Regions from separate parts of the Kitasatospora sp. NPDC096140 genome, predicted to be linked through region 3. Evidence: riboswitches for the same ligand, from Rfam matches in the RefSeq annotation. Region 3 holds a riboswitch; each other region holds the start of a gene.
The links. A riboswitch is a leader RNA that binds a small molecule or an ion and turns the genes downstream of it on or off. The one in region 3 is predicted to bind cobalamin.

Region 1 (5,579 bases), on a different contig from region 3:
GCGGCGGCGAGCCGCTCGGCGCTGTGGAACGGGGAGACCCGGTCGTCCGGACTGTGCAGGAGCAGCGTCGGGACGCGCAGGTCGGCACCCTCGGCGATCCGGGAGAAGTCGGCGAGGTCGACCCCGGTGCGGCCCCGCGCGGCGAGGACACCGAGTTCGGCGGCGGCGCCGCGGAAGCCGAGCCGTTCGGCGTCGCGGCGGGCGGAGCCCGGCAGGTCGAGGACCGGCGAGTCGAGGATCAGACCGCTGATGGCGTGGGCCCAGGTCGAGCGGGCCGCGGTCTGCAGGACCACCGTGGCGCCGACCGACCAGCCGTAGAGGATCACCCGGCTCGCGCCGTTGTCGAGCGCCAGCCGTACCGCCGCCTCGACGTCCCGCCACTCGGTCTCGCCGAAGTGGCTGTACCCGTCCGGGGAGGCCGGGGCTCCCTCGTCGCCGCGGTACGTGACGGCGAGGACGGGCAGGCCGAAGCGGTCGAGGACGGGCAGCACCGGGAGGGTCTGCTGGCGGTCGGCCTCCGGGCCGTGGACGAGGATCACCCAGGTGCCGCGCTTGCCGTCGAGGTGCCAGGCGGGGAGCGCGCCGAGTTCCCCGTCGGCGGAGGTGTCGGTGTAGGCGAGGCCGAGTGCCCGGGTGGGGTCGCCGAGGTGGACGCGGGGGGTGAAGCGGACCTCGGTGCCGGGGGTGAGCGTGCCCTGGTCGGCGCGGACCAGCCGACGGGTGACGCCCTGCTCGTCGCTGTGCAGGACGTCCTCGACGACGGCGTGGCCGTTGTCGCCCCACTCGACCGCCCAGCGGCCGGGGTGCAGGCTCTCCGGACTGCGGGTGAAGGTGACCCGCCCGGCGCCGACGCTCCGGACCACGACCGGCCCGGACTCCCGCCCGGACTCCCGCCCGGCGGTCACCGGACGGACCATCCGCTCGGAAGCCCGACGGCCGATCACCAGGACGACGGCCCCGGTTCCGACGGCGGCGGCCGCCACGACGGCAGCGGTTCCCCAGCGCATATCGTTCCCCGCTCTGTTGGTCTCGGACCGGACGGTGTTCGTGCACCAGTCCACCGGCGCCCCGCCCGCGCGGCCACCGGGCTGACCCGTCCGGGGCACGGCCTCCGGATCCGCACCCGCCGTCGGAGGGCCGGCCGCCTCCCCTTGTTACGCGGTCGGCCCGGTGGTGCCCGTTGTCACGCGGTCGGCCCGGTGGTGCCCGCGGTGTCGAGGAGGTGCCAGAAGCGGGGGGTGAGGGATCCGGCGGCCGGGGGCGGTGCGGTGCGGGCGGTGGCGCCCCAGTGGGTAGGGACGTGGTGCTCCTGGTGGAGGGCGGCGAGGGCGTCGGCGAGGGCGTCGGCGGGGGCGGGGACGATGCGGGCGAGGGCGCGGAGGTGGGGCTGCCAGCGGCCGGTGACGCACTGGCGGAGGAGGTGGTCGAGCGCCTCCCCGCGGCCGGTGGCCTCGACGAGTTCGGGCAGGCCGAGGCCGAGGACGTCGGCGAGGGCGCGGGTCTGTTCCTCGTCGCCCTCCCAGCGGTCGGTCAGTTCGGCCTGCCGGTAGGAGCCGAGGGTGGTGCCGGTGCGCTCGGCGACGGCCGCCTGGCCGAGCTCACGGGCGACGCGGTGGTCGCGCAACCGGACCGGACGGGTGTCCATCAGCTGGGCGGCGGGGCACCAGAGGGCGCGGGCGAGGGCGATGAACTCCGCTTCGCCGGGGCGCAGCTCGCCGCTCTCCCAGGCGAGGACGTGGGCGGGCAGCAGCCGTACGCCGTGCGCGGCCAGGCCCTCGGCGACCTGTTCGGGGGTGAGGCCGAGGGCGGCCCGGTGGGCGCGGGCGGCTGCGGGCGAGAACGGCACCGGGGGCGGGGCGGCGGGGGGCTTTCTGCGACGCATGCCACCGAACGCTAGGCGCGGACCACGGCGCGACCCCAGCGACCGAACCCACGAAGCGGCCGGCCCGGGGGCGGTGCCGCGCTGGGCGATCCCACAGCTCATCGGCCGCCGTCCCGTGTGACCAACCCCTCCGTGACCTCGGTTGACTCCCGGTTCGGCCGCGTGATGGGATCCTGGGGCCAATCGGAGGCATGGAGAGGAAGCCGGTGCGAGTCCGGCGCGGTCCCGCCACTGTCACCGGGGAGCACGCTCGGAAATCTCGCCACGGCGGGCCGTCAGAAGCCGCTGGAAGGCACCGGGGGTGCGTCCGACCCGGAAGCCAGGAGACTCTCGCCCCCGCTACGTCGATCCAGGGCGCGGACCCTGAGTGAGGACACGCACGCGATGCAGGCTGCCCCGCCCGGCCGGACTCCGAACTGCCTTCCGCCGAGCCGTCTCCCGATGAGCCGCCTCTCGATGAGTCGCCTTCCGCTGGGCTCCCTCTCGTTGAGCTGTCCCTCCATGAGCCGCCTTCCGGCGTGCGGCCGGTGACCGTCCGTCCTGCGGCCGGCCGCCGCTGGGGCCGCGCCGCCGCGTTCGCGGTGGGCGCCGTCGTGGGCTACGCCGCCGACGCCCGCTTCGCCGACCCGCGCCGGGGCCACCCGGTGGCCGTCTTCGGCAGCGCCGCCACCCGCCTGGAGCGGCGGCTGTGGCGCGACGACCGGGCGGCCGGGGCCGGGTACACGGCGCTGTGCGTGGGTACGGTCGCGGCGGGCGCCCTCGCCCTGGACCGTACCGTCGGCCGGCGACCGCTGGGCCGGGCCGCACTGGCGGCGGCCGCGACCTGGACCGTGCTCGGCGGCACCTCGCTGACCCGGGAGGCCCGCGCCATCGGCCGCTCCCTGCAGCAGGGCGACCTGCGGGCCGCGCGGGAGCGGCTGCCGCACCTGTGCGGGCGGGACCCGAGCGCGCTGGACGAGCAGCAGATCGCGCGCGCGGTGGTCGAGTCGGTGGCCGAGAACACCGCCGACGCCGTGGTGAACGCCCTGGCCTGGGGCGCCCTGGCCGGCACGCCCGGGCTGCTGGCCTTCCGCGCGGTGAACACCCTGGACGCCATGGTGGGCCACCGCTCGCCGCGCCACGCCCGGTTCGGCTGGGCCTCGGCCCGGCTGGACGACGTGGCGGGCTGGCCCGGCGCCCGGCTGACGGCCCTGCTGACGGTGGCCGCCGCCCCGCAGCCGCGGACGGCCTGGCGGGTCTGGCGGCGCGACGGCTCCTCGCACCCGAGCCCGAACGCCGGTCAGGCGGAGTCGGCGTTCGCCGGCGCGGTGGGCGTGCGGCTGGGCGGGACGCTGCAGTACGGCGAGCGCGTCGAGCACCGGCCGGTGCTCGGCGGGGAGCTGCGGCCGGTCACGGTCGACGACATCGAACGGGCCTGCACGCTCTCCCGGCGGGTGGGCGCGCTGGCGCTGGGTACGACGGTCGCGGGGCACGTCCTGCTGCGCGCGCTCCGTGGGAAGAGGGGAAGGGCATGACGAACGCGCTGCTGGTCGCCGGGACGACCTCGGACGCGGGCAAGAGCGTGGTCACCGCCGGCATCTGCCGCTGGCTGGCCCGCCAGGGCGTGCGGGTCGCGCCGTTCAAGGCACAGAACATGTCGTTGAACTCCTTCGTCACCGCCGACGGCGCCGAGATCGGACGCGCCCAGGCGATGCAGGCGCAGGCCGCCCGGGTGGAGCCGGAGGCGGCGATGAACCCGGTGCTGCTGAAGCCCGGCGCGGACGGCCGCAGCCAGGTGGTGCTGCTGGGCAGGCCGGTCGCCGAGGTGGGCGCGCTGGACTACCGCGAGCGCAAGCCCGTCCTGCTGGAACGCGCCCTGGAGTGCCTGGCCGATCTGCGCAGCCGCTACGAGGTGGTCGTCTGCGAGGGCGCCGGATCGCCCGCCGAGATCAACCTGCGCGACCGCGACATCGCCAACATGGGCCTGGCCACGGCCGCCGGGCTGCCCGTGGTGGTGGTCGGGGACATCGACCGGGGCGGTGTGTTCGCGGCGATGTACGGCACGCTGGCGCTGCTGTCCGCGGAGGACCAGCGGCACGTGGCGGGCTGGTTCGTCAACAAGTTCCGCGGCGACGCGCGGCTGCTCGCGCCCGGCCTGGAGATGCTGCACGGGCTGACCGGCCGTCCGGTGCTGGGCACCCTGCCGATGCTGCCCGGGCTGTGGCTGGACGCCGAGGACTCGCTGGACCTGTCGACCGTGGTGGACCGGGTCGACGGGCGCGGCCCGGTCGGGGCGGACGTGCTGCGGGTGGCCGTGGTGCGCTTCCCCCGGCTGTCCAACTTCACCGACGTGGACGCGCTGGCGCAGGAGCCCGGCGTCCTGGTGCGCTGGGCCACCAGGCCGGAGGAGCTGGCCGACGCCGACCTGGTGGTGCTGCCCGGCACCCGGGCCACCGTGGCGGACCTCGCCTGGCTGCGCGAGCGCGGCCTGGAACCGGCGCTGAAGGCGCGCGCGGCGGCCGGGCTGCCGATCCTCGGGGTCTGCGGCGGCTACCAGATGCTGGCGCGCGGGATCGTCGACGAGGTGGAGTCCAAGGCGGGCGCCGTCGACGGGCTCGGCCTGCTGCCGACGCAGGTGCGGTTCGGCGTCGAGAAGGTGCTGGCGCGGCCGGTCGGCGAGGCGTACGGCCGGCGGGTCGTGGGCTACGAGATCCACCACGGGGTGGTGACCGTGGAGGGCGGCGACAGGTTCATCTCCGATGACCGGGGGCAGAGCCTGGACGGCTGCCGGGCGGGCTCGGTCTGGGGCACGACCTGGCACGGCGTGCTGGAGAACGACGGCTTCCGCCGCGAACTCCTGCGCGAGGTCGCCGACCTGGCCGGGCGGGCGTTCGTGCCGGCCCCGGACACCTCGTTCGCCGAGGCGCGCGAGGCCCGGCTGGACCGGCTGGGCGACCTGATCGAGGAACACGCGGACACCGACGCGCTGTGGAAGCTGATCGAGGGCGGGGTGCCGGCGGCCGGATCGCTGCCGTTCCTGGCGCCCGGGGCACCTGGGAGTGACGCATGACTGACGTCCGCTATCCGTTCACCGCGATCGTCGGCATGGCCGACCTGCGGCTCGGGCTGCTGCTGAACGCGGTCTCCCCCGCTGTGGGCGGCGTGCTGGTGCGCGGCGAGAAGGGCACCGCGAAGTCGACCATGGTGCGCGCGCTGGCCGGCCTGCTGCCGTCCATCGCCACCGTTGAGGGCTGCCGCTTCGCCTGCGACCCGGCCGCGCCCGACCCGCAGTGCCCGGACGGGCCGCACTCCGCCGCCGTGAGCCACGAACGGCCGTCCCAGCTGGTCGAGTTGCCCGTCGGCGTGGCCGAGGACCGGATCGTCGGCTCGCTGGACCTGGAGCGCGCACTGGCCGAGGGCGTCAAGGCGTACGAGCCCGGACTGCTCGCCCGGGCGCACCGCGGCGTGCTGTACATCGACGAGGTGAACCTGCTCCAGGACCACGTGGTGGACCTGCTGTTGGACGCCGCCGCGATGGGCCGCTCGTACGTCGAGCGCGAGGGCGTGTCGGTGCGGCACGCGGCCCGCTTCCTGCTGGTCGGCACGATGAACCCGGAGGAGGGCGAGCTGCGGCCGCAGCTGCTCGACCGGTTCGGCCTGACCGTCGAGATCGCCGCCACCCGGGACCCGGCCGAGCGCGCCGAGGTGGTCCGGCGCC
Region 2 (5,579 bases), on a different contig from region 3:
GCCGTGCTCGGCTACGTGGTCACCGCCCGCCGCAGCGAGGCCCCGTGGGCGCGCGGGTTCACCTACTACCTGTGGGTCGCGCTCACCGTGGTGGCGATCCGGGTGCTCTTCCGGTGCGTCTTCGCCACCGGCATCACCCCGAGCGACCACCTGCTCTTCTCGCTGCCGCACATCCCGACCCCCGCCTGGTACGCGGGCATCCGGATCGGCGGCCCGGTCTCGCTGGAGGCGACGCTCTCCGCCGCCTTCGACGGGCTGCGGCTGGCCTGCCTGATCTGCTGCATCGGCGCCGCCAACACCCTGGCCAACCCCAAACGGGCGCTGCGGGTGCTGCCCGGCGCGCTGTACGAGCTGGGCGTCGCCGTGACGGTGTCGCTCAGCGTCGCGCCGCAGCTGGTGCAGAGCGTCCAACGCGTGTCCAGGGCACGGCGGTTGCGCGCCGGCGGGCGCAAGGGCGTCCGCGCGCTGCGCGGCATCGTCGTGCCGGTCCTGGAGGACGCGCTGGAGCGGTCGCTGCACCTGGCCGCCGCGATGGACTCGCGCGGCTACGGACGCGCCGGCACCGCCTCGCGCCGCTCCCGCCGGACCACCGGCGCGCTGATGCTGCTCGGCATGTGCGGTCTGTGCGCCGGGGTGTACGGGCTGCTGGACGGTACGGCCCCCGCCGCGCTCGGCCTGCCGGCCTTCCTCGCGGGCGCCGTGCTCTGCGTGGCGGGCCTGCTGCTCGGTGGGCGCCGCGTGCGACGCACCACCTACCGGCCGGACCGCTGGCGGGCCGCCGAATGGGGTGTGGCCGGGTGCGGGGTGACCGCCGCCGTCCTGCTGTTCGCCACCGTCGGCTACGACGCCACCGATCTCAACCCCTCCCTCTACCCGCTGACCTGGCCGACCCTGCCGCTCGTCCCGGTGCTCGCCCTGCTGCTGGCGGGCGCCGCCGGGGTCGTCTCGCCGCCGCCCGGCCGGACACCCGAGCCCGCCGGCGACCCCCGCAGTACCGGCGACACCCGCAGCACCCGCACCGCCCGCACGACCTCAGAGGTGAGCACGTGATCCGATTCGACCAGGTCAGCGTGGTGTACGACGGCGGGACCACGCCCGTCCTGCGCGACGTCGACCTGCACATCCCGGAGGGCGAACTCTGCCTCGTGGTCGGCCGCACCGGCGCCGGAAAGTCCACCCTGCTGGGCGCCGTCAACGGCCTCGTGCCGCACTTCACCGGCGGCACTCTGCGCGGCCGCGTCACCGTGGACGGCCGCGACACCGCCCACCACCCGCCGCGCGAACTCGCGGACGTGGTCGGCGTCGTGGGGCAGGACCCACTGGCCGGTTTCACCACCGACACGGTGGAGGAGGAACTGGCCTACGTCATGGAGCAGTTGGCGATCCGTCCGGAGGTCATGCGCAAGCGCGTCGAGGAGACCCTCGACCTGCTCGGCCTGGCCGACCTGCGCCACCGCGCCCTGTACGAGCTCTCCGGCGGCCAGCAACAGCGCGTCGCCATCGGCTCCGTCCTCACCGCACACCCCCGCGTCCTGGTCCTGGACGAGCCGACCTCCGCGCTCGACCCGACCGCCGCCGAGGAGGTGCTGGCCGCGATCACCCGGCTGGTGCACGACCTCGGCGTGACCGTCCTGCTGGCCGAGCACCGTCTGGAACGGGTCGTCCAGTACGCCGACCGGGTCGCCTACCTGCCCGGGGACGGCACCGTCGTGCACGGGCCGCCCGCGGAGGTCTTCCGGACCACCGCGATCGCGCCGCCCGTCGTCGACCTCGGCCGACTGGCCGGCTGGCGGCCGCTGCCGCTGTCCGTCCGGGACGCCCGCCGTGCCGCCGCGCCGCTGCGCGAGCGGCTCACCGACGTACCGGTTCCTCCGCCGCGCCGGGCAGCGGTGGCGGGGGAGCCGGTGCTGGACGCCCGGGGGGTGGTCGTCCGCTACGGGCCGGTGGCCGCCGTCCGGGACGTCGACCTGTCGCTGCGCGCCGGCGAGGTGACCGCCCTGATGGGGCGCAACGGCTCCGGCAAGTCCTCGCTGCTGTGGGCGCTGCAGGGCTCCGGCCCGCGCCAGGGCGGCAGCGTGAAGGTCACCGGCACCGGGGGAGGGAAGGCCGAGGACCCCAAGCGCCTCCCGGCCGCCCGGGCCCGGCAGCTGGTCGGTCTCGTCCCGCAGACTCCCACCGACCTGCTGTACCTGGAGACGGTCGCGCAGGAACTCGCCCAGAGCGATGTCGAAGCCGACCGGGCCGGCGGCCCGACCGCACGGCAGATCCTGGACCGCCTGGCCCTCGGGATCCCGGACGACACCCACCCCCGGGACCTCTCCGAGGGCCAGAAGCTGGCCCTCGTCCTGGCGATCCAACTCGCCGCCGCACCGAGGGTCGTGCTGCTGGACGAGCCCACCCGCGGCCTCGACTACCGGGCGAAGGCGGCGCTCACCGGCATCGTGGACGCGCTCGCCGCCGAGGGGCGCACCGTCGTGGTCTCCACCCACGACGTCGAGTTCGTCGCCTCCGCCGCCGACCGGGTCGTGGTGATGGCCGAGGGGGAGGTCGTCGCGGACGGCCCGACCGCGGAGGTCATCGTCGCCTCACCGACCTTCGCCCCCCAGACCGCCAAGATCCTGGCGCCGCTGGCCTACCTGACGGCCCACCAGGTCGCCGAGGCCCTCGAACCGGCAGGGGCGGCCCGATGACCGCCCTGCGGATCCCCGGCCGGGCCCGGGTCGTCATCGCCCTGGCGGCGTTCATCGGCCTGGTCGCCTTCACCTGGCCGTTCGTCGTCGCCCCGGGGAAGTTCGGCTCCTCCTACGCGCCACCGCTGATCTTCGGCGCCCTGCTGGTCCTGGTGCTCGCCGTCGTCATCGCCGAGATCTCGTCCGGCGGCATCGACGCCAAGGCCCTCGCCATGCTCGGCGTCCTCTCCGCCGTCAACGCCGGACTCCGTCCCCTCGGCGCCGGCACCGCCGGGGTGGAGACGGTGTTCTTCATCCTCGTCCTGGCCGGCCGGGTCTTCGGCCCCGGCTTCGGCTTCACCCTCGGCTGCACCTCACTGTTCGCCTCCGCGCTGCTCACCGGCGGCGTCGGCCCCTGGATGCCCTACCAGATGTTCGGCTGCGCCTTCGTCGGCATGCTCGCCGGCCTGCTGCCCGGTGCCCGGCGGCGCCGGGTGGAGGTGCCGATGCTGGCCGTGTACGGCGCCTTCTCCGGCTACCTCTTCGGCTTCCTGCTCAACCTGTCCTTCTGGCCGTTCTCCACCGATCCGAACAGCTCGATCGCCTACCTGCCGGGCCTGCCCTTCACCGAACAGTGGCACCGCTACCTCCTGTTCGACCTCGCCACCTCGCTCGGCTGGGACACCGGCCGCGCCGTCACCACCTTCACCGCCGTCCTCGTCGTCGGGCCGGCCGTCCTCACCGTCTTCCGCCGCGCCGCCCGCCGCGCCAACTTCGAGCCCACCGTGCGCTTCGAGGCTCCGCGCGGTGCGGACGCCGCGGTGGGAACGCAGGCCGTCGGCCGGCCCGTCGGGTCGGAGAACCCCTGAACCGGAAGGCCACCATCGTGCCCAAACCCGCGAAGCCCCGGACGGTGACGCTGAACGGGGTCGACGTCGTCGTCCTGACCCCGGAACAACACGCCGGCCTGGCATCCGCACGCCGCCAGCTGGGCGGGGCACAGGCGCAGGTCGCCCGGATGAAGCTCGACCTCCACCGGAAGAGCCGACTGCTGGGCGAGGCCGAACGGATACTGGCGGGCATCCCCGCCGACCGGATCGGGCACCTGGACGGTCAGCTGGATCCAGGACGCACCCTGCCCCAACTGATCGCGGACATCCGCGCCGCCCTGCCGCGCACGCCCGACACCTAGGCACGCACCTGACCGCCGGCGCGTCCCTGACCGTCTGCCGGGTGTACGGAACCGGGTGAGGCCCCGGGGCGGCGGCCGTGCGCCGCGGCCACGGCCGGTGCCGCCGGGGTGCACCCCGTGCGCCATCGCGGGCGGCGCCGGGTCTCACCATGCGGACACGTTGCGTGAATTCCGCGTGGGTTCGGGTTCCTTGCCCCTAAGCTGGCCGTGCAGTTGGTTCGCCCTGTCCGCCAGGCGGGGCGTCGCAAGAGGGAACCCGGTGACGCCGTTTGATCGGCCAGTCCGGGACTGCCCCGCAGCGGTGAGTGGGAACGACCGCCGTCATACGCACTGGGCCCGGGACGGGTCTGGGAAGCGACGGCCAGTAGGAGTCCGCCCTCGACAGGGTGGGCGCGCCCGCGAGTCCGAAGACCTGCCACTGCCCGCCCGCGGAGGATCCGCGCGCGGACATCCGGTGACCTCGTGGGCGGGTCGGCGACCATACCAGGCAGATCAGGCCCGTACGTCCGTGCGGCCACTGCCCGGTCCGTCATCCCTTCGCGCCCCTGCGGTCTCCGGATCCCTGAGGAGACAGACTCGCGAAGGAGAGTCCCTTGACCACGAAGTCCGCAGCCGCGGCAACCCTCGCCACCGCGTACGGCTACCCCCGCCAGGGGCGGGGCCGGGAGCTGAAGAAGGCGATCGAGGGGTACTGGAAGGGCGCGGTCACCGCCGAGGCGCTGCTGGCGACGGCCGCCGACCTGCGCCGGGGGAACTGGCAGCAGCTCGCCGACTCCGGCATCGAGGAAGTCCCGACCGGTGACTTCTCGCTCTACGACCACGTGCTGGACACCACCGTCGCGGTCGGCGCGATCCCCGCCCGGCACCGGGCCGCGGTCGAGGCCGATCCGCTGGACGGCTACTTCGCCATGGCGCGCGGCACGCAGGACGTCGCGCCACTGGAGATGACCAAGTGGTTCGACACCAACTACCACTATCTGGTGCCCGAGTTGGGCCCCGACACGGCCTTCGCGGCGAACCCGGCCAAGTCGGTGGGCGAGCTCGGCGAGGCCCTCGCGCTCGGTCACACCGCCCGGCCGGTGCTGGTCGGGCCGATCACCTACCTGCTGCTCGCCAAGCCCGCGCCCGGTGTCGCCGCGGACTTCCAGCCGCTGACCCTGCTGGACCGGCTGCTGCCGGTCTACGCCGAGCTGCTCGCGGCCCTGAAGGCGGCCGGCGCCGAGTGGGTCCAGCTGGACGAGCCCGCCCTGGTGCAGGACCGCACCCCGGCCGAGCTCAACGCCGCCGCCCGCGCCTACCGGGACCTCGGCGCCCTCGCCGACCGGCCCAAGCTGCTGGTCGCAAGCTACTTCGACCGCCTCGGCGACGCCCTGCCGGTCCTGGCGAAGGCTCCGGTCGAGGGCCTGGCGCTGGACTTCACCGGACCGGCCGCGGCCAACCTCGCCGACCTCGCCGCCGTCGGCGGGCTGCCCGGCAGGCGACTGGTCGCCGGTGTGATCGACGGACGCAACATCTGGATCAACGACCTGGGGAAGTCGCTCGCCACCCTGGCGACCCTGTTCGGCCTCGCCGACCGGGTCGACGTCGCGCCCTCCTGCTCGCTGCTGCACGTGCCGATCGACGCCACGCTCGAACGCGACATCGACCCGCAGATCGCCCGCTGGCTCGCGTTCGCCAAGCAGAAGGCCGCCGAGGCCGCGCTGCTCGCCCGCGGCCTG
Region 3 (5,579 bases):
CGTACGCGAACGCGCCGTAGAAGAACAGGCCCTCGACGCACGCCGCGAAGCAGATCAGGTTGAGCAGGAACGCCCGCCTGTCCTCCTTCGTCTGCAGCGAGTCGATGTGGTCGACCGCGTTCATGTACTTGAAGCAGAACTGCGCCTTCTGGTGGATGGAGGGGATGTTCTCCACCGCGGCGAAGGCCGCGTTGCGGTCCTCCGGGTCCGGAAGGTAGGTGTCCAGCAGCGTCAGGTAGAACTGGACGTGCACGGCCTCCTCGAACAGCTGGCGCGACAGGTACAGGCGCGCCTCCGGGGAGTTGATGTGCTTGTAGAGGCTCAGCACCACGTTGTTCGCGACGATCGAGTCACCGGTCGCGAAGAAGGCGACCAGCCGGCCGATCATGTGCCGCTCGCCGTCGCTCAGCTTGGCGAGGTCGGCGACGTCGGAGTGCAGGTCCACCTCCTCCACGGTCCAGGTGTTCTTGATCGCGTCCCGGTACCGGTCGTAGAACGACGGGTAGCGCATCGGGCGCAGGGTCAGCTCGAAGCCGGGGTCGAGCAGCATCTTGCGGTCGTCGGGGGTGCTCACTGGCAGGCCTCGCAGGACTCGGGGTTCTCCAGGGAGCAGGCGATGGCGTCCTGCTCGGCCTGGGTCATGGTGGGGGCGGGGACCGGCACGGCGCTGCGGGCGGCACCGGAGGCGGCCTGGGCGATGCGGGTCGCGGGGCGCGAGCGCAGGTAGTAGGTGGTCTTCAGACCGACCTTCCACGCGTAGGCGTACATCGAGCTGAGCTTGCCGATGGTCGGCGCCGCCATGAACAGGTTCAGCGACTGGCTCTGGTCCAGGTACGGCATGCGGGCCGCGGCCAGGTCGATCAGCGCGCGCTGCGGCAGCTCCCAGGCCGTCCGGTAGAGCGAACGGACCTCGGCCGGCAGCCAGTTCAGCTCCTGGACGGAGCCGTTGGCGTCGCGCAGCGAGTCGCGGGTCTGCTGGTCCCAGACGCCGAGCTCCTTGAGCTCGCGCACCAGGTACGGGTTGACCTGGAGGAACTCGCCGCTGAGCGTCTCGCGCTTGAACAGGTTGGACACCTGCGGCTCGATGCACTCGTACACGCCGGCGATGGACGCGATGGTCGCGGTCGGCGCGATGGCCAGCAGCAGCGAGTTGCGCAGGCCGGTCTCGGCGATCCGGGCGCGCAGCGCGGTCCAGCGGTCGGCCCACTGCGGGGCGGCCGTCGGGAAGTGGTCGATGTGCAGCTCGCCGCGGGCGGCGCGGGTCTCGCCGTACGCCTCGTGGCGGCCCAGCTGCTCGGCCAGGTCGGCGGAGCGCTCGTACGCGGTGAGCATGATGCGCTCGGCGATGAGCGTGGACAGCCGCGCGGCCTGCGCGGAGTCGAAGTCGATCCGCAGCTTGAAGAAGACGTCCTGGAGGCCCATCACGCCGAGGCCGACCGGGCGCCAGCGGGAGTTGGACGTCCCGGCCTCGGTGGTCGGGTAGAAGTTGATGTCCACCACGCGGTCGAGGAAGGTGACGGCGGTGCGGACGGTGGCGTCGAGGCGCTCCCAGTCCATCGCGCCGAGCAGGTCGTCCGCGGAGGCGCCGACGGCCACGTGCGCACCGAGGTTGACCGAACCCAGGTTGCAGACGGCGGTCTCGGAGTCGTCCGTGACCTCCAGGATCTCGGTGCACAGGTTGGAGGAGTGCACCGTGCGGCCCGGCAGCGCGGTCTGGTTGGCGGCGCGGTTGGAGGCGTCCTTGAAGGTCATCCAGCCGTTGCCGGTCTGCGCCAGGGTGCGCATCATGCGGGCGTAGAGGGTCTGCGCCGGGATGGTGCGGACGGCCTTGCCGGCCTGCTCGGCCTTGCGGTAGGCCTCGTCGAACTCCTCGCCCCACAGGTCGACCAGCTCGGGAACGTCGGCCGGGGAGAACAGCGACCAGTCCGCGTTGGCGTTGACCCGGCGCATGAACTCGTCCGGGATCCAGTGCGCCAGGTTGAGGTTGTGGGTGCGGCGGGCTTCCTCGCCGGTGTTGTCGCGGAGCTCCAGGAACTCCTCGATGTCGGCGTGCCAGGTCTCCAGGTAGACGCACGCGGCGCCCTTGCGGCGGCCGCCCTGGTTGACGGCGGCGACCGAGGAGTCGAGGGTGCGCAGGAACGGCACGATGCCGTTGGACTTGCCGTTGGTGCCGCGGATCAGGCTGCCGCGCGAGCGGATGCGCGAGTAGGACAGGCCGATGCCGCCGGCGTGCTTGGACAGGCGGGCGATCTGCGCGTAGCGGTTGTAGATCGAGTCCAGGTTGTCCAGCGGGGAGTCGAGCAGGTAGCAGCTCGACATCTGCGGGTGGCGGGTGCCGGAGTTGAAGAGCGTCGGCGAGGAGGTGAGGTACTCCAGGCGGCTCATCAGGCCGTACAGCTCGGCCACCTCGCGCACCGACTGCTCGTTGTCGCCGACCGCCAGGCCACAGGCGACGCGGAGCAGGAAGTGCTGCGGGGTCTCGACCACCTTGCGGGTGATCGGGTGGCGCAGCAGGTAACGGGACTGCACGGTGCGCAGGCCGAAGTACTCGAAGCGGTCGTCGCCCGCGGCGTCGATCAGGGCGTTCAGCGCGGCGGCGTGCTTGGCGACGAAGTCCGCGGTGGTGTCGCCGATCAGGCCCTCGGCGTGGCCGACGGCGATCGAGGCGGAGAAGGACGTGGAGCCCTGGCTGTTCGCCTCGTCGACGATCTCCAGCGCGAGCAGGCGGGCGGCGAGCTTCGAGTACTGCGGGTCCTCGGCGATCATCGACGCGGCGGCGTCCACGGCCAGCCCGCGCAGCTCGGCGAAGTCCGAGCCGGCGTGGCGGCCGCGCAGCGCAGCGGCGGCGACATGGCCGGGGTCGACCTCGGGGAGGTCGACACTGCGGTCGGTGAGCAGCCGCAGCAGGGCGCCGCCGGGGTCGGAGACCTTCGGGTCGATGAAGGCGGTACCGGAGCCCTGGGCGGGCAGGGTGGCTGAGGCAGCGGTGGTCAAGGCGCTCTCTCCTGGCGGCGATCGGCGGCGGTGATCGGAGCCTCGGGCCGGTCGGGGCAGGGGAGCACGGCACGAACGCAAACGGCGTCGCGCGACGGTGTCTCCCCGGCCCGCCCGCGAGGCCCGGAGGGGTGGTGCTTGGTGCTGGCGCGGCCTCTGCGGGAGGGCCGTGGCGCACGCCGCCGGCAGGTACTCGGACTCGCGGGGACAGCTGCTCCAGCCGCCCGCACACCGCTGCGGGGCAGTCCCGGATTCGCACCGGGTTCCCCTGCATCGACAGCAGAAGCGAGCATACATGTAGTGCCGCTGCTCTGCGGCGGCACCATATGTTGTGCCTGTCGTGTCGCCCGCGTGGGCGGGCCCGTCGGCCGGTCAGTGCTTGAGATAGACCTTGTACGTGCTCGAATCGCCGGTCGGCGAAGTGAATTGCGCCACCAGTCGGTACTGCCCGCCGGCCGCCAGCGCGGCGCTCAGGGCGCGGTCGGTGGCGCGCGGCGCGGTGCTGTCGAGGACGACCATCGTGAACCAGCCGTCGCGGATCGCGGCGACGCTCCCGTCGTCCCCGTGGTGCTGCACGCCGGCCGCGTCGCGGTACTCCGTGCCGGTGCGCGCGGAGACCCACTGCTCGGGCTTGCTGACCGCGCCGAGGTAGTACTCGGCGAGTCCGTCGACCTCGGTGAGGTAGCGCCCCTGGGGCACCGCGTGGGACCGCAGGACGGCCAGCAGGCGGCCGGAGTCGGGTCCGTTCTGGTACCGCAGGGCGGACTGCTCCAGGCCGAGGGCGAGCAGCGCGACCCAGACCAGGATGCCGAGCTGGGGGTGGCGGAAGTGGGCGCCCACCAGCCGGGTCAGGCCGACCCCGGCGAGCGGGGCGGCCAGCAGCATGCCGTAGGCGAGGTGGCGGAACAGTGCCCCGGAGGTGCCGGTCCACACGTGCGCGGCCGGGACGAGCAGGGCGGTGGCGGTCAGCACGGTGCCGAGCAGGGCGCGGTGGCCGCGCGAGGTGGGAACGGCCTCCTTCTCGGGCGCGTCGTGCTCGTTCATCTGCTCGCGGCGCGCGTACGCGATCGTGCCGGCCACCGCGAGGACGGTGAACAGGCCGCTCCACTGGACGGTGGAGAGCAGGACGGCGCGGGCCGAGCCGGGGGCGTTGCCGTGCGAGGGCGACCACCCGGCGAGCTCGCCCAGCGTGCCGTACGGCAGCAGCAGGACGACGGTGCCGGCGGCCAGCAGCAGGGCGCGCAGGGCGGCCGGGCCGAGGCGGCGGTGCGGACGGGCGGTGGCCAGCGCGAGGCCGACCAGGGCGGGCACGGCGAAGGCCGCGGAGTACGCGACGGCGCAGGCGAGCGCGGCGGCCGGGGCGGCGGTCAGGACCAGCGCCGGATGTCGCCGTGAGGTGAACACCGTGGCCCAGGCCGCGAGGGCGACCAGCAGCACGGCGAGGGACTCGGGGGCGGCGTAGAAGCCGACCACGACGGTGGACTGCAGGACGGCGTAGACGGCTATCGCGCAGATCGCGACCCGCTCGTTGAACAGCCGCCGGGTCAGCGAGTACAGCAGCACGGTGGTGGCCAGCGCGAAGCCGAGGCTGAGCAGCCGGGTGCCCCAGATGCCGTTGGCGTCGGCGGCCGCGCCCGCCAGCGGCGGGTAGAGCCAGGGCGAGCCGTTGATCCGGTCGACCAGGTCGGTGGTGACCGGGGTGCCGTGCATCAGATGGGCGAGCTGCTGGCGGCCGGCGACCATCGCGGCGGCCTCGTCGGGGTGCGCGGCGGCGAGCAGGCGCAGCGAGAGCGCGGCCTGGACGGCCAGGACGGCGCCGAGCAGGCCGCGGGCGATCCAGCGGCGGCGCGGGCTGGTGCCCGGGTCCCAGCCGATCGTGGGGACCTGCGGGATGGTGTACGGGGCCAGCTCGATGCCGTCGGGGTTGGCCTCGGCGGTCGCGGTCGCGGTCGCGGTCGCCGTGGCCGTGGCCGCCCTGGCCGGTGCTGCGGTCGGCGTGGCGGTGTCCGTGCGGGGCCCGGGGACGGTCGGCTCCGACCCCGCGGCCCGGCGACGGGCGGCGCGGCCGGTCGCGGAGCCGGCGGGCACGGTGCGCTCGGGCGCGGTGCCGCTCTGCCGGCTGCCGTCGGGCGCGCTGCCGTCGGGCGCGGGCCCGTCGGGCACGGCGCCGCCGGGCGGTGCGTCGCCCTTCGGCGCGCGGCGGCGCGGGATGGGGGCGAACGGGTTGAAGTCGGAGTCAGTGCTCATCGGGGGTTCCGGATGTCGAAGCCGTAGCGGGGGTCGGACACGCGCTGCTTGAAGGCGGCGAGGGTGTCCGGGACCGCCTCGACCCGCCAGTCCGCCCGCTTGACGATGTTGAACCAGACGAAGCCGACGATGTCGTCGTGCGCTTCCAGCCCGGAGAACAGCTGGTCGATGTCGGCGCGTTGGCGCTTGCCCTGCTCGGAGGCGGTCTCGCTGATGAAGAAGGGCTTCTTGGAGAAGGTGCGGATCTCGGCCATGGTCGGCCCGTACAGGGTCTCGAAGGTCTTCGGCCCGCTCTTGGTGAAGTAGCCGGTCATGCCGGCCCAGTCGACGTAGGTGTC
Region 4 (5,579 bases), on a different contig from region 3:
TCACGACCTCGACGAGGTCGTCCTCCAGCGCGAGGGCCGGACCGGACTCATCGTCCTCAACCGGCCGGCGGCCCTGAACGCCCTCACCCACACCATGGTGCTGCGCATCGCGGAGGCCCTGGACACCTGGGAGCAGGACGACCGGGTCGAGTCCGTCGTCATCACGGGGGCCGGGGACCGCGCGTTCTGCGCCGGCGGCGACATCGTCGCCATCCACCGCGCCGCCACCGGCGGGGACCCGGGCGCGGTCGAGGAGTTCTGGCGCGACGAGTACCGCCTCAACGCCCGGATCGCCCGCTACTCCAAGCCCTACGTGGCCGTGATGGACGGCATCGTCATGGGTGGCGGCGTCGGCGTCTCCGCCCACGGCAGCGTGCGGATCGTCACGGAGACCACCCGCATCGCCATGCCCGAGGCCGGCATCGGCTTCGTCCCTGACGTGGGCGGCACCTACCTGCTCGCCCTGGCGCCCGGCGAGCTGGGCACCCACCTCGCCCTCACCGCCGGATCGGTGGGAGCGGCGGACGCGCTGCTCTGCGGGCTCGCCGACCACTTCCTGCCCTCCGAGCGGGTGCCGGCGCTGCTCGACGACCTTGCCGGGCTGCCCGTGCACGACGCCCTGGAGCGGCACGTCGAACCCGCGCCGACCGGTGCGCTGGAGGGGCAGCGCGCCTGGATCGACGCCTGCTACGCGGCCGGTACCGTCGAGGAGATCCTCGACCGGCTGCGGGACAGCGGTGAACCCGAGGCGAAGAAGGCCGTCGACCGGATCACCGCCAACTCCCCGACCGCGGTGAAGGCGACGCTGGCGGCCCTGCGCCGGGCCCGGGCCCTCGGCCCGCTGGAGGCGGTGCTCGACCAGGAGTACCGCACCTCGTGTGCGGCGCTCGCCACGCCGGACCTCGCCGAGGGGATCCGGGCGCAGGTGATCGACAAGGACCGCTCGCCGCGGTGGAGCCCGGCCACCCTGGGCGCCGTCGAACCCGCTGCCGTGGCCCGCTACTTCGCCCCGCGCGGCGATGGCGAACTCGGCCTCGCCGCCACCACCACATCCCTGGAGCGCTGGTGACCCACAGCATCGGATTCATCGGACTGGGCAACATGGGCGGCCCGATGGCCGCCAACCTCGTCAAGGCCGGGCACCGGGTGATCGGCTATGACCTCTCGGCCGAGGCCCGGGACCTGGCCGCGGCGCAGGGAGTGATGATCGCGGTCTCCGCCGCCGAGGCGGTCGGCGAGGCCGACGTGGTGCTGACCATGCTGCCGACCGGACGCCATGTCCTCGACTCCTACGGCGAGTTGACCGAGGCGGCCTCGGGTGCGCTGTTCATCGACTGCTCCACCATCGCCGTCGGGGACGCCCGGGTCGCCGCCGACCTTGCCCGCACGGCCGGCCACCGGGCCGTCGACGCGCCCGTGTCCGGCGGTGTGCCCGGTGCCGAGGCCGCGAGCCTCACCTTCATGGTCGGCGCGGAGGACGTCGACTTCGCCGAGGCGGAGCCGCTGCTGGCCGCGATGGGCCGCAGGGTCGTGCACTGCGGCCCCTCCGGTGCCGGGCAGGCCGCGAAGATCTGCAACAACATGATCCTCGGCGTCTCGATGATCGCGGTCAGCGAGGCCTTCGTACTCGGGGAGAGCCTCGGGCTCAGCCATCAGGCCCTGTTCGAGGTGGCCTCCACCGCCTCTGGGCAGTGCTGGGCGCTCACCTCCAACTGTCCCGTCCCCGGCCCGGTCCCGGGCAGCCCCGCCAACCGCGACTACGCCGGCGGATTCGCCGCCGCCCTGATGGCCAAGGACCTCGGACTCGCGGCCGCCGCGGCCGCCGCCTGCGACGTACCGGCCGAACTGGGCGGCAGGGCATCGGAGGTGTACGCCGCGTTCGCCGAAGGGGCGGGCGCCGGGCTGGACTTCTCCGCCATCATCACCACCCTCCGGAAGGACACCGCATGACGTTCGAGACGATCCTGGTCGAGCGCAAGGGCCGGGTGGGGCTGATCACGCTCGACCGCCCGAAGGCGCTCAACGCGCTCAACACCCAGCTGATGACCGAAGTCGTCGCCGCGGCCACGGAGTTCGACCGGGACAGGGAGATCGGCTGTCTGGTGGTCACCGGCTCGGAGAAGGCCTTCGCGGCCGGCGCCGACATCAAGGAGATGCAGTCCCTGGAGTTCGTCGACGCCTACCTCGGCGACTGGTTCGCCGCCTGGGACCGCTTCGCCGCGCTGCGCAAGCCGGTCGTCGCGGCGGTGGCCGGGTACGCGCTGGGCGGCGGCTGCGAGCTGGCGATGATGTGCGACGTCCTGCTGGCCGCGGACACCGCCAAGTTCGGGCAGCCGGAGATCAAGCTCGGTGTGATCCCCGGCATCGGCGGCTCGCAGCGGCTCACCCGGGCGGTCGGCAAGGCCAAGGCGATGGAGCTGTGCCTGACCGGCCGGATGATGGGCGCCGAGGAGGCCGAACGGGCCGGCCTGGTCTCCCGGATCGTCCCCGCCGACCAGCTGCAGACGGAGGCCCTGGCCACCGCCGAGACCATCGCGGCGATGTCCGCTCCGGCGGCGGTCATGCTCAAGGAGAGCGTCAACCGCTCGTACGAGACCACCCTCGCCGAGGGCGTCCGCTTCGAGCGCCGGCTCTTCCACGCCACCTTCGCCACGGCGGACCAGAAGGAGGGCATGGCAGCCTTCGCCGAGAAGCGCCCGCCGACGTTCGGCAACCGCTGACGTTCGGCAACCGCTGACGTTCGGCAACCGCTGACGGGCCGGCCCGGTGCGCCGCCCCCTCCACGGGGCGGCGCACCGCCGGTCAGCTCCCGGCCCGCCGGAGCAGGTAGGTGTCCATGATCCAGCCCTTGCGCTCGCGGGCCTGCTCGCGCAGCTCGCGGATCCTCGGGGCGGCCTCGGCGAGCGGGCCGGCGACGAGGATCTCGTCGGGGGTGCCGAGGTAGGCGCCGTACCGGATCTCCAACCCCTCGGGGTCGATCCCGGCGAAGGCGGCCCGGCCGTCGAGCATCACCACCACGTCGTCCACGCCCTCGGGGAAACCCTCGGCCAGACGGCGGCCGGTGGTGATCTGCACCGGGCGGCCGACCCGGGTCAGTGTGGTGCGGTGGCGGGCGGCGAGCGCCGAGACGCTGCTGATGCCCGGGACCACCTCGAAGTCGAACCCGACGGTGCCGCGGGCCAGGACGTCGTCCACGACGGCGATGACGCTGTCGTACAGGCTCGGGTCGCCCCAGACCAGGAAGGCGCCGGTCTCGTCCTCGCCGAGGTGCTCGGCGAGGAGCCGTTCGACCAGGTCGGCGCGGCGGACGCGCCAGTCGTCGACGGCGGCCGCGTACGCGGGGGTGCCGCGGTCCCGTTCCGCGTCCGGCGCCTCGACCACGCGGTGCCCGGCGCGGCCGTGCTCGGCGAGGATCCGGCGACGCAGCCGGATCAGGTCCTGCCGTTCCTCGCTCTTGTCGAGGATGAAGAAGACGTCCGTGCGGGCCAGCGCCCTGACCGCCTGCAGGGTGAGGTGGTCGGGGTCGCCCGCGCCGATACCGATGACGAAGATGTGCCGCATGGGAGGCATTCTGCCGTCCGAACCGCTGCGATCTCGTCCGGCCGGCGGGGGCGAGTCGGCGAACTACGCCGTGGTCACCGTGATGTGACGCACGATCCCTTGACCCGATCTTTTCCGTTTCGCCATGATGAGCCGTCACGTAGTGACTCCGCCCACGGGGGAAGTCCGGTTCGAATCCGGCGCTGGCCCGCAACGGTAGGCCGCCGACGCCACGTCGGCGGCGAGCCCGAGTACCCGTCGGCGGAGGTGTGTCGTCCCCTCCTCCCGTCGTGGTCTGCGGGCCGGAGCTCCGAGGGTTGCTCCGGCACGGCGCCGACGCCCTCCGGGCCCCTGCGTCCAGGCCCGGAAAGGCACCCATGCCCACGCTCCGCCGTACCCTCGGTCTGCTCGCGATACCCGCCCTGGCCCTCGCCACCGCGCTCCCCGCCGCCACCGCCGCCCACGCCGACACGACCTCGTCTTCGTCCAGGACCGTCCGTCCCGACGCCGCCGCGGCCGGCTGGCTGGCCCGCCAGCTCGTCGGCGGTGACCACTTCGAGTCCGTCTTCAACGGCACCGCCTACCCCGACCAGGGGCTGACCATCGACGCCGTGCTGGCCTTCGCCGCCTCGCACAGCTCCGACGAGGCCGCCGCCAACGCCACCGTCTGGCTGGCGAAGCCCGAGATCATCTCCGGCTACCTCGGTGACGGCACCACCGAGGCGTACGCGGGCGCGACCGCCAAGCTGCTGCTCGCCGCCGAGGTCCGCGACGCGAACCCGGCGAACTTCGGCGGCGTCGACCTGCCGGCCCGGCTGCGCTCCCTCCAGACCGCCGAGGGACGCTTCTCCGACCGCTCCCAGTGGGGCGACTACAGCAACGCCTTCGGCCAGTCACTGGCCCTGATCGCCCTGCACCGCACCCCCGGCGGCGCCCCGGCGGCAGCCGTGGACTACCTCGCGAACAGCCAGTGCGCGGACGGCGGCTTCCCCGTCGCCTTCGGCCAGGCCACCTGCGCCGGCGACCCGGACGCCACCGCCCTCGCCGCCCAGGCCCTCGCCGCCACCGGCCGCACCGCCAAGGCCAACGCGGGCCTCACCTGGCTCACCACCCACCAGAACGCCGATGGCGGCTTCGCGGCCGCCGGGGCGACCGCCTCCAACGCCAACACCACCGGCCTGGCCACCCAGGCCCTGCTCTCGGGCGGGCGCTTCGGTGCCGGCCTCAAGGGCTGGAGCCGGCTGGTCAAGCTCCAGCAGGGCTGCGCCGCCGACCCGGCGGTCCGCGGCGCGGTCGCCTACGACGCGACCGGCTTCAACGCGGGCAACGGCGCCCGGGCGACCGCGCAGGCCGTCCTCGGCCTGGGCGGTGCGCCGCTGGCCACCCTGTCCGCCGCCGGCGCGCGCCCCGACGCCCCCACCCTGGCCTGCCCGGCCCCGGCCACCCGCTGAACAGGCCCGAAACCGCGAGGAGTTCACCGATGACCGACACCCTCACCCCGGCCCGCCCGGCCCGCCCGGCCCGCCGTACGCTCGGGTCGATCGCGGCCGCGGCGGCCCTCACCGCCGGCCTGCTCGGCGCCTCCGCCGCCCAGGCCCCGCAGGCCCACGCGGCGGCATGCGACGGCACCACCGGCGTCACCGTCGTGGTCGACTTCACCGCCGTCGGCGGCGGCATCGAGACCGGCTGCGCCCCCGGGGACCCGGCCAGCGGCCTGGCCGCGCTGACCGGCGCCGGGTTCTCGTACGCCTTCCACCCGCGCTTCCCCGGCTTCGTCTGCAAGATCAACAGCCTGCCGACGACCTGCACCAACCCCACCGGCAGCGCCTACTGGTCGTACTGGCACGCCCAGCACGGCGGCCCCTGGTCGTACAGCAACCTCGGCGCGGGCAGCTACAACCCGGCGCCCGGCGACGTCGAGGGCTGGTCCTTCGGCGCCGGCGCCCAGCCGGGCATCACGGCGCCCTGACACCCCATGGCACATCGGTGCCCCAGCCCCTTCCACGAGGAGCCGGGGCGCCGGGTGCCCGGGGCTCACC

Region 1: it holds a riboswitch for cobalamin, as region 3 does, so the genes downstream of both, ABT048_RS12425 (cobalamin biosynthesis protein) here and ABT048_RS21280 (ribonucleoside-diphosphate reductase subunit alpha) in region 3, are expected to answer to the same signal.
Region 2: it holds a riboswitch for cobalamin, as region 3 does, so the genes downstream of both, metE (5-methyltetrahydropteroyltriglutamate--homocysteine S-methyltransferase) here and ABT048_RS21280 (ribonucleoside-diphosphate reductase subunit alpha) in region 3, are expected to answer to the same signal.
Region 4: it holds a riboswitch for cobalamin, as region 3 does, so the genes downstream of both, ABT048_RS19600 (peptidase) here and ABT048_RS21280 (ribonucleoside-diphosphate reductase subunit alpha) in region 3, are expected to answer to the same signal.

What each region holds. Positions count from the first base shown of each region.
Region 1 covers NZ_JBEOUW010000010.1:225-5,803, forward strand. The annotation lists gene ABT048_RS12415 (alpha/beta hydrolase family protein) at 1-1,007, opposite strand, end outside; gene ABT048_RS12420 (helix-turn-helix domain-containing protein) at 1,184-1,882, opposite strand; cobalamin riboswitch at 2,080-2,211, shown strand; gene ABT048_RS12425 (cobalamin biosynthesis protein) at 2,410-3,396, shown strand; gene ABT048_RS12430 (cobyric acid synthase) at 3,393-4,931, shown strand; gene ABT048_RS12435 (putative cobaltochelatase) at 4,928-5,579, shown strand, end outside.
Region 2 covers NZ_JBEOUW010000017.1:73,592-79,170, reverse strand. The annotation lists gene ABT048_RS19570 (energy-coupling factor transporter transmembrane component T) at 1-1,050, shown strand, start outside; gene ABT048_RS19565 (ABC transporter ATP-binding protein) at 1,047-2,690, shown strand; gene ABT048_RS19560 (ECF transporter S component) at 2,687-3,538, shown strand; gene ABT048_RS19555 (hypothetical protein) at 3,556-3,861, shown strand; cobalamin riboswitch at 4,058-4,295, shown strand; gene metE (5-methyltetrahydropteroyltriglutamate--homocysteine S-methyltransferase) at 4,455-5,579, shown strand, end outside.
Region 3 covers NZ_JBEOUW010000019.1:130,160-135,738, reverse strand. The annotation lists gene ABT048_RS21285 (ribonucleotide-diphosphate reductase subunit beta) at 1-550, opposite strand, end outside; gene ABT048_RS21280 (ribonucleoside-diphosphate reductase subunit alpha) at 571-2,970, opposite strand; cobalamin riboswitch at 3,162-3,293, opposite strand; gene ABT048_RS21275 (glycosyltransferase family 39 protein) at 3,367-5,241, opposite strand; gene ABT048_RS21270 (glycoside hydrolase family 26 protein) at 5,238-5,579, opposite strand, start outside.
Region 4 covers NZ_JBEOUW010000017.1:85,829-91,407, reverse strand. The annotation lists gene ABT048_RS19620 (enoyl-CoA hydratase/isomerase family protein) at 1-1,069, shown strand, start outside; gene mmsB (3-hydroxyisobutyrate dehydrogenase) at 1,066-1,950, shown strand; gene ABT048_RS19610 (enoyl-CoA hydratase) at 1,947-2,720, shown strand; gene cobF (precorrin-6A synthase (deacetylating)) at 2,803-3,561, opposite strand; cobalamin riboswitch at 3,668-3,817, shown strand; gene ABT048_RS19600 (peptidase) at 3,918-4,991, shown strand; gene ABT048_RS19595 (SCO2322-related protein) at 5,021-5,509, shown strand; gene ABT048_RS19590 (hypothetical protein) at 5,575-5,579, opposite strand, start outside.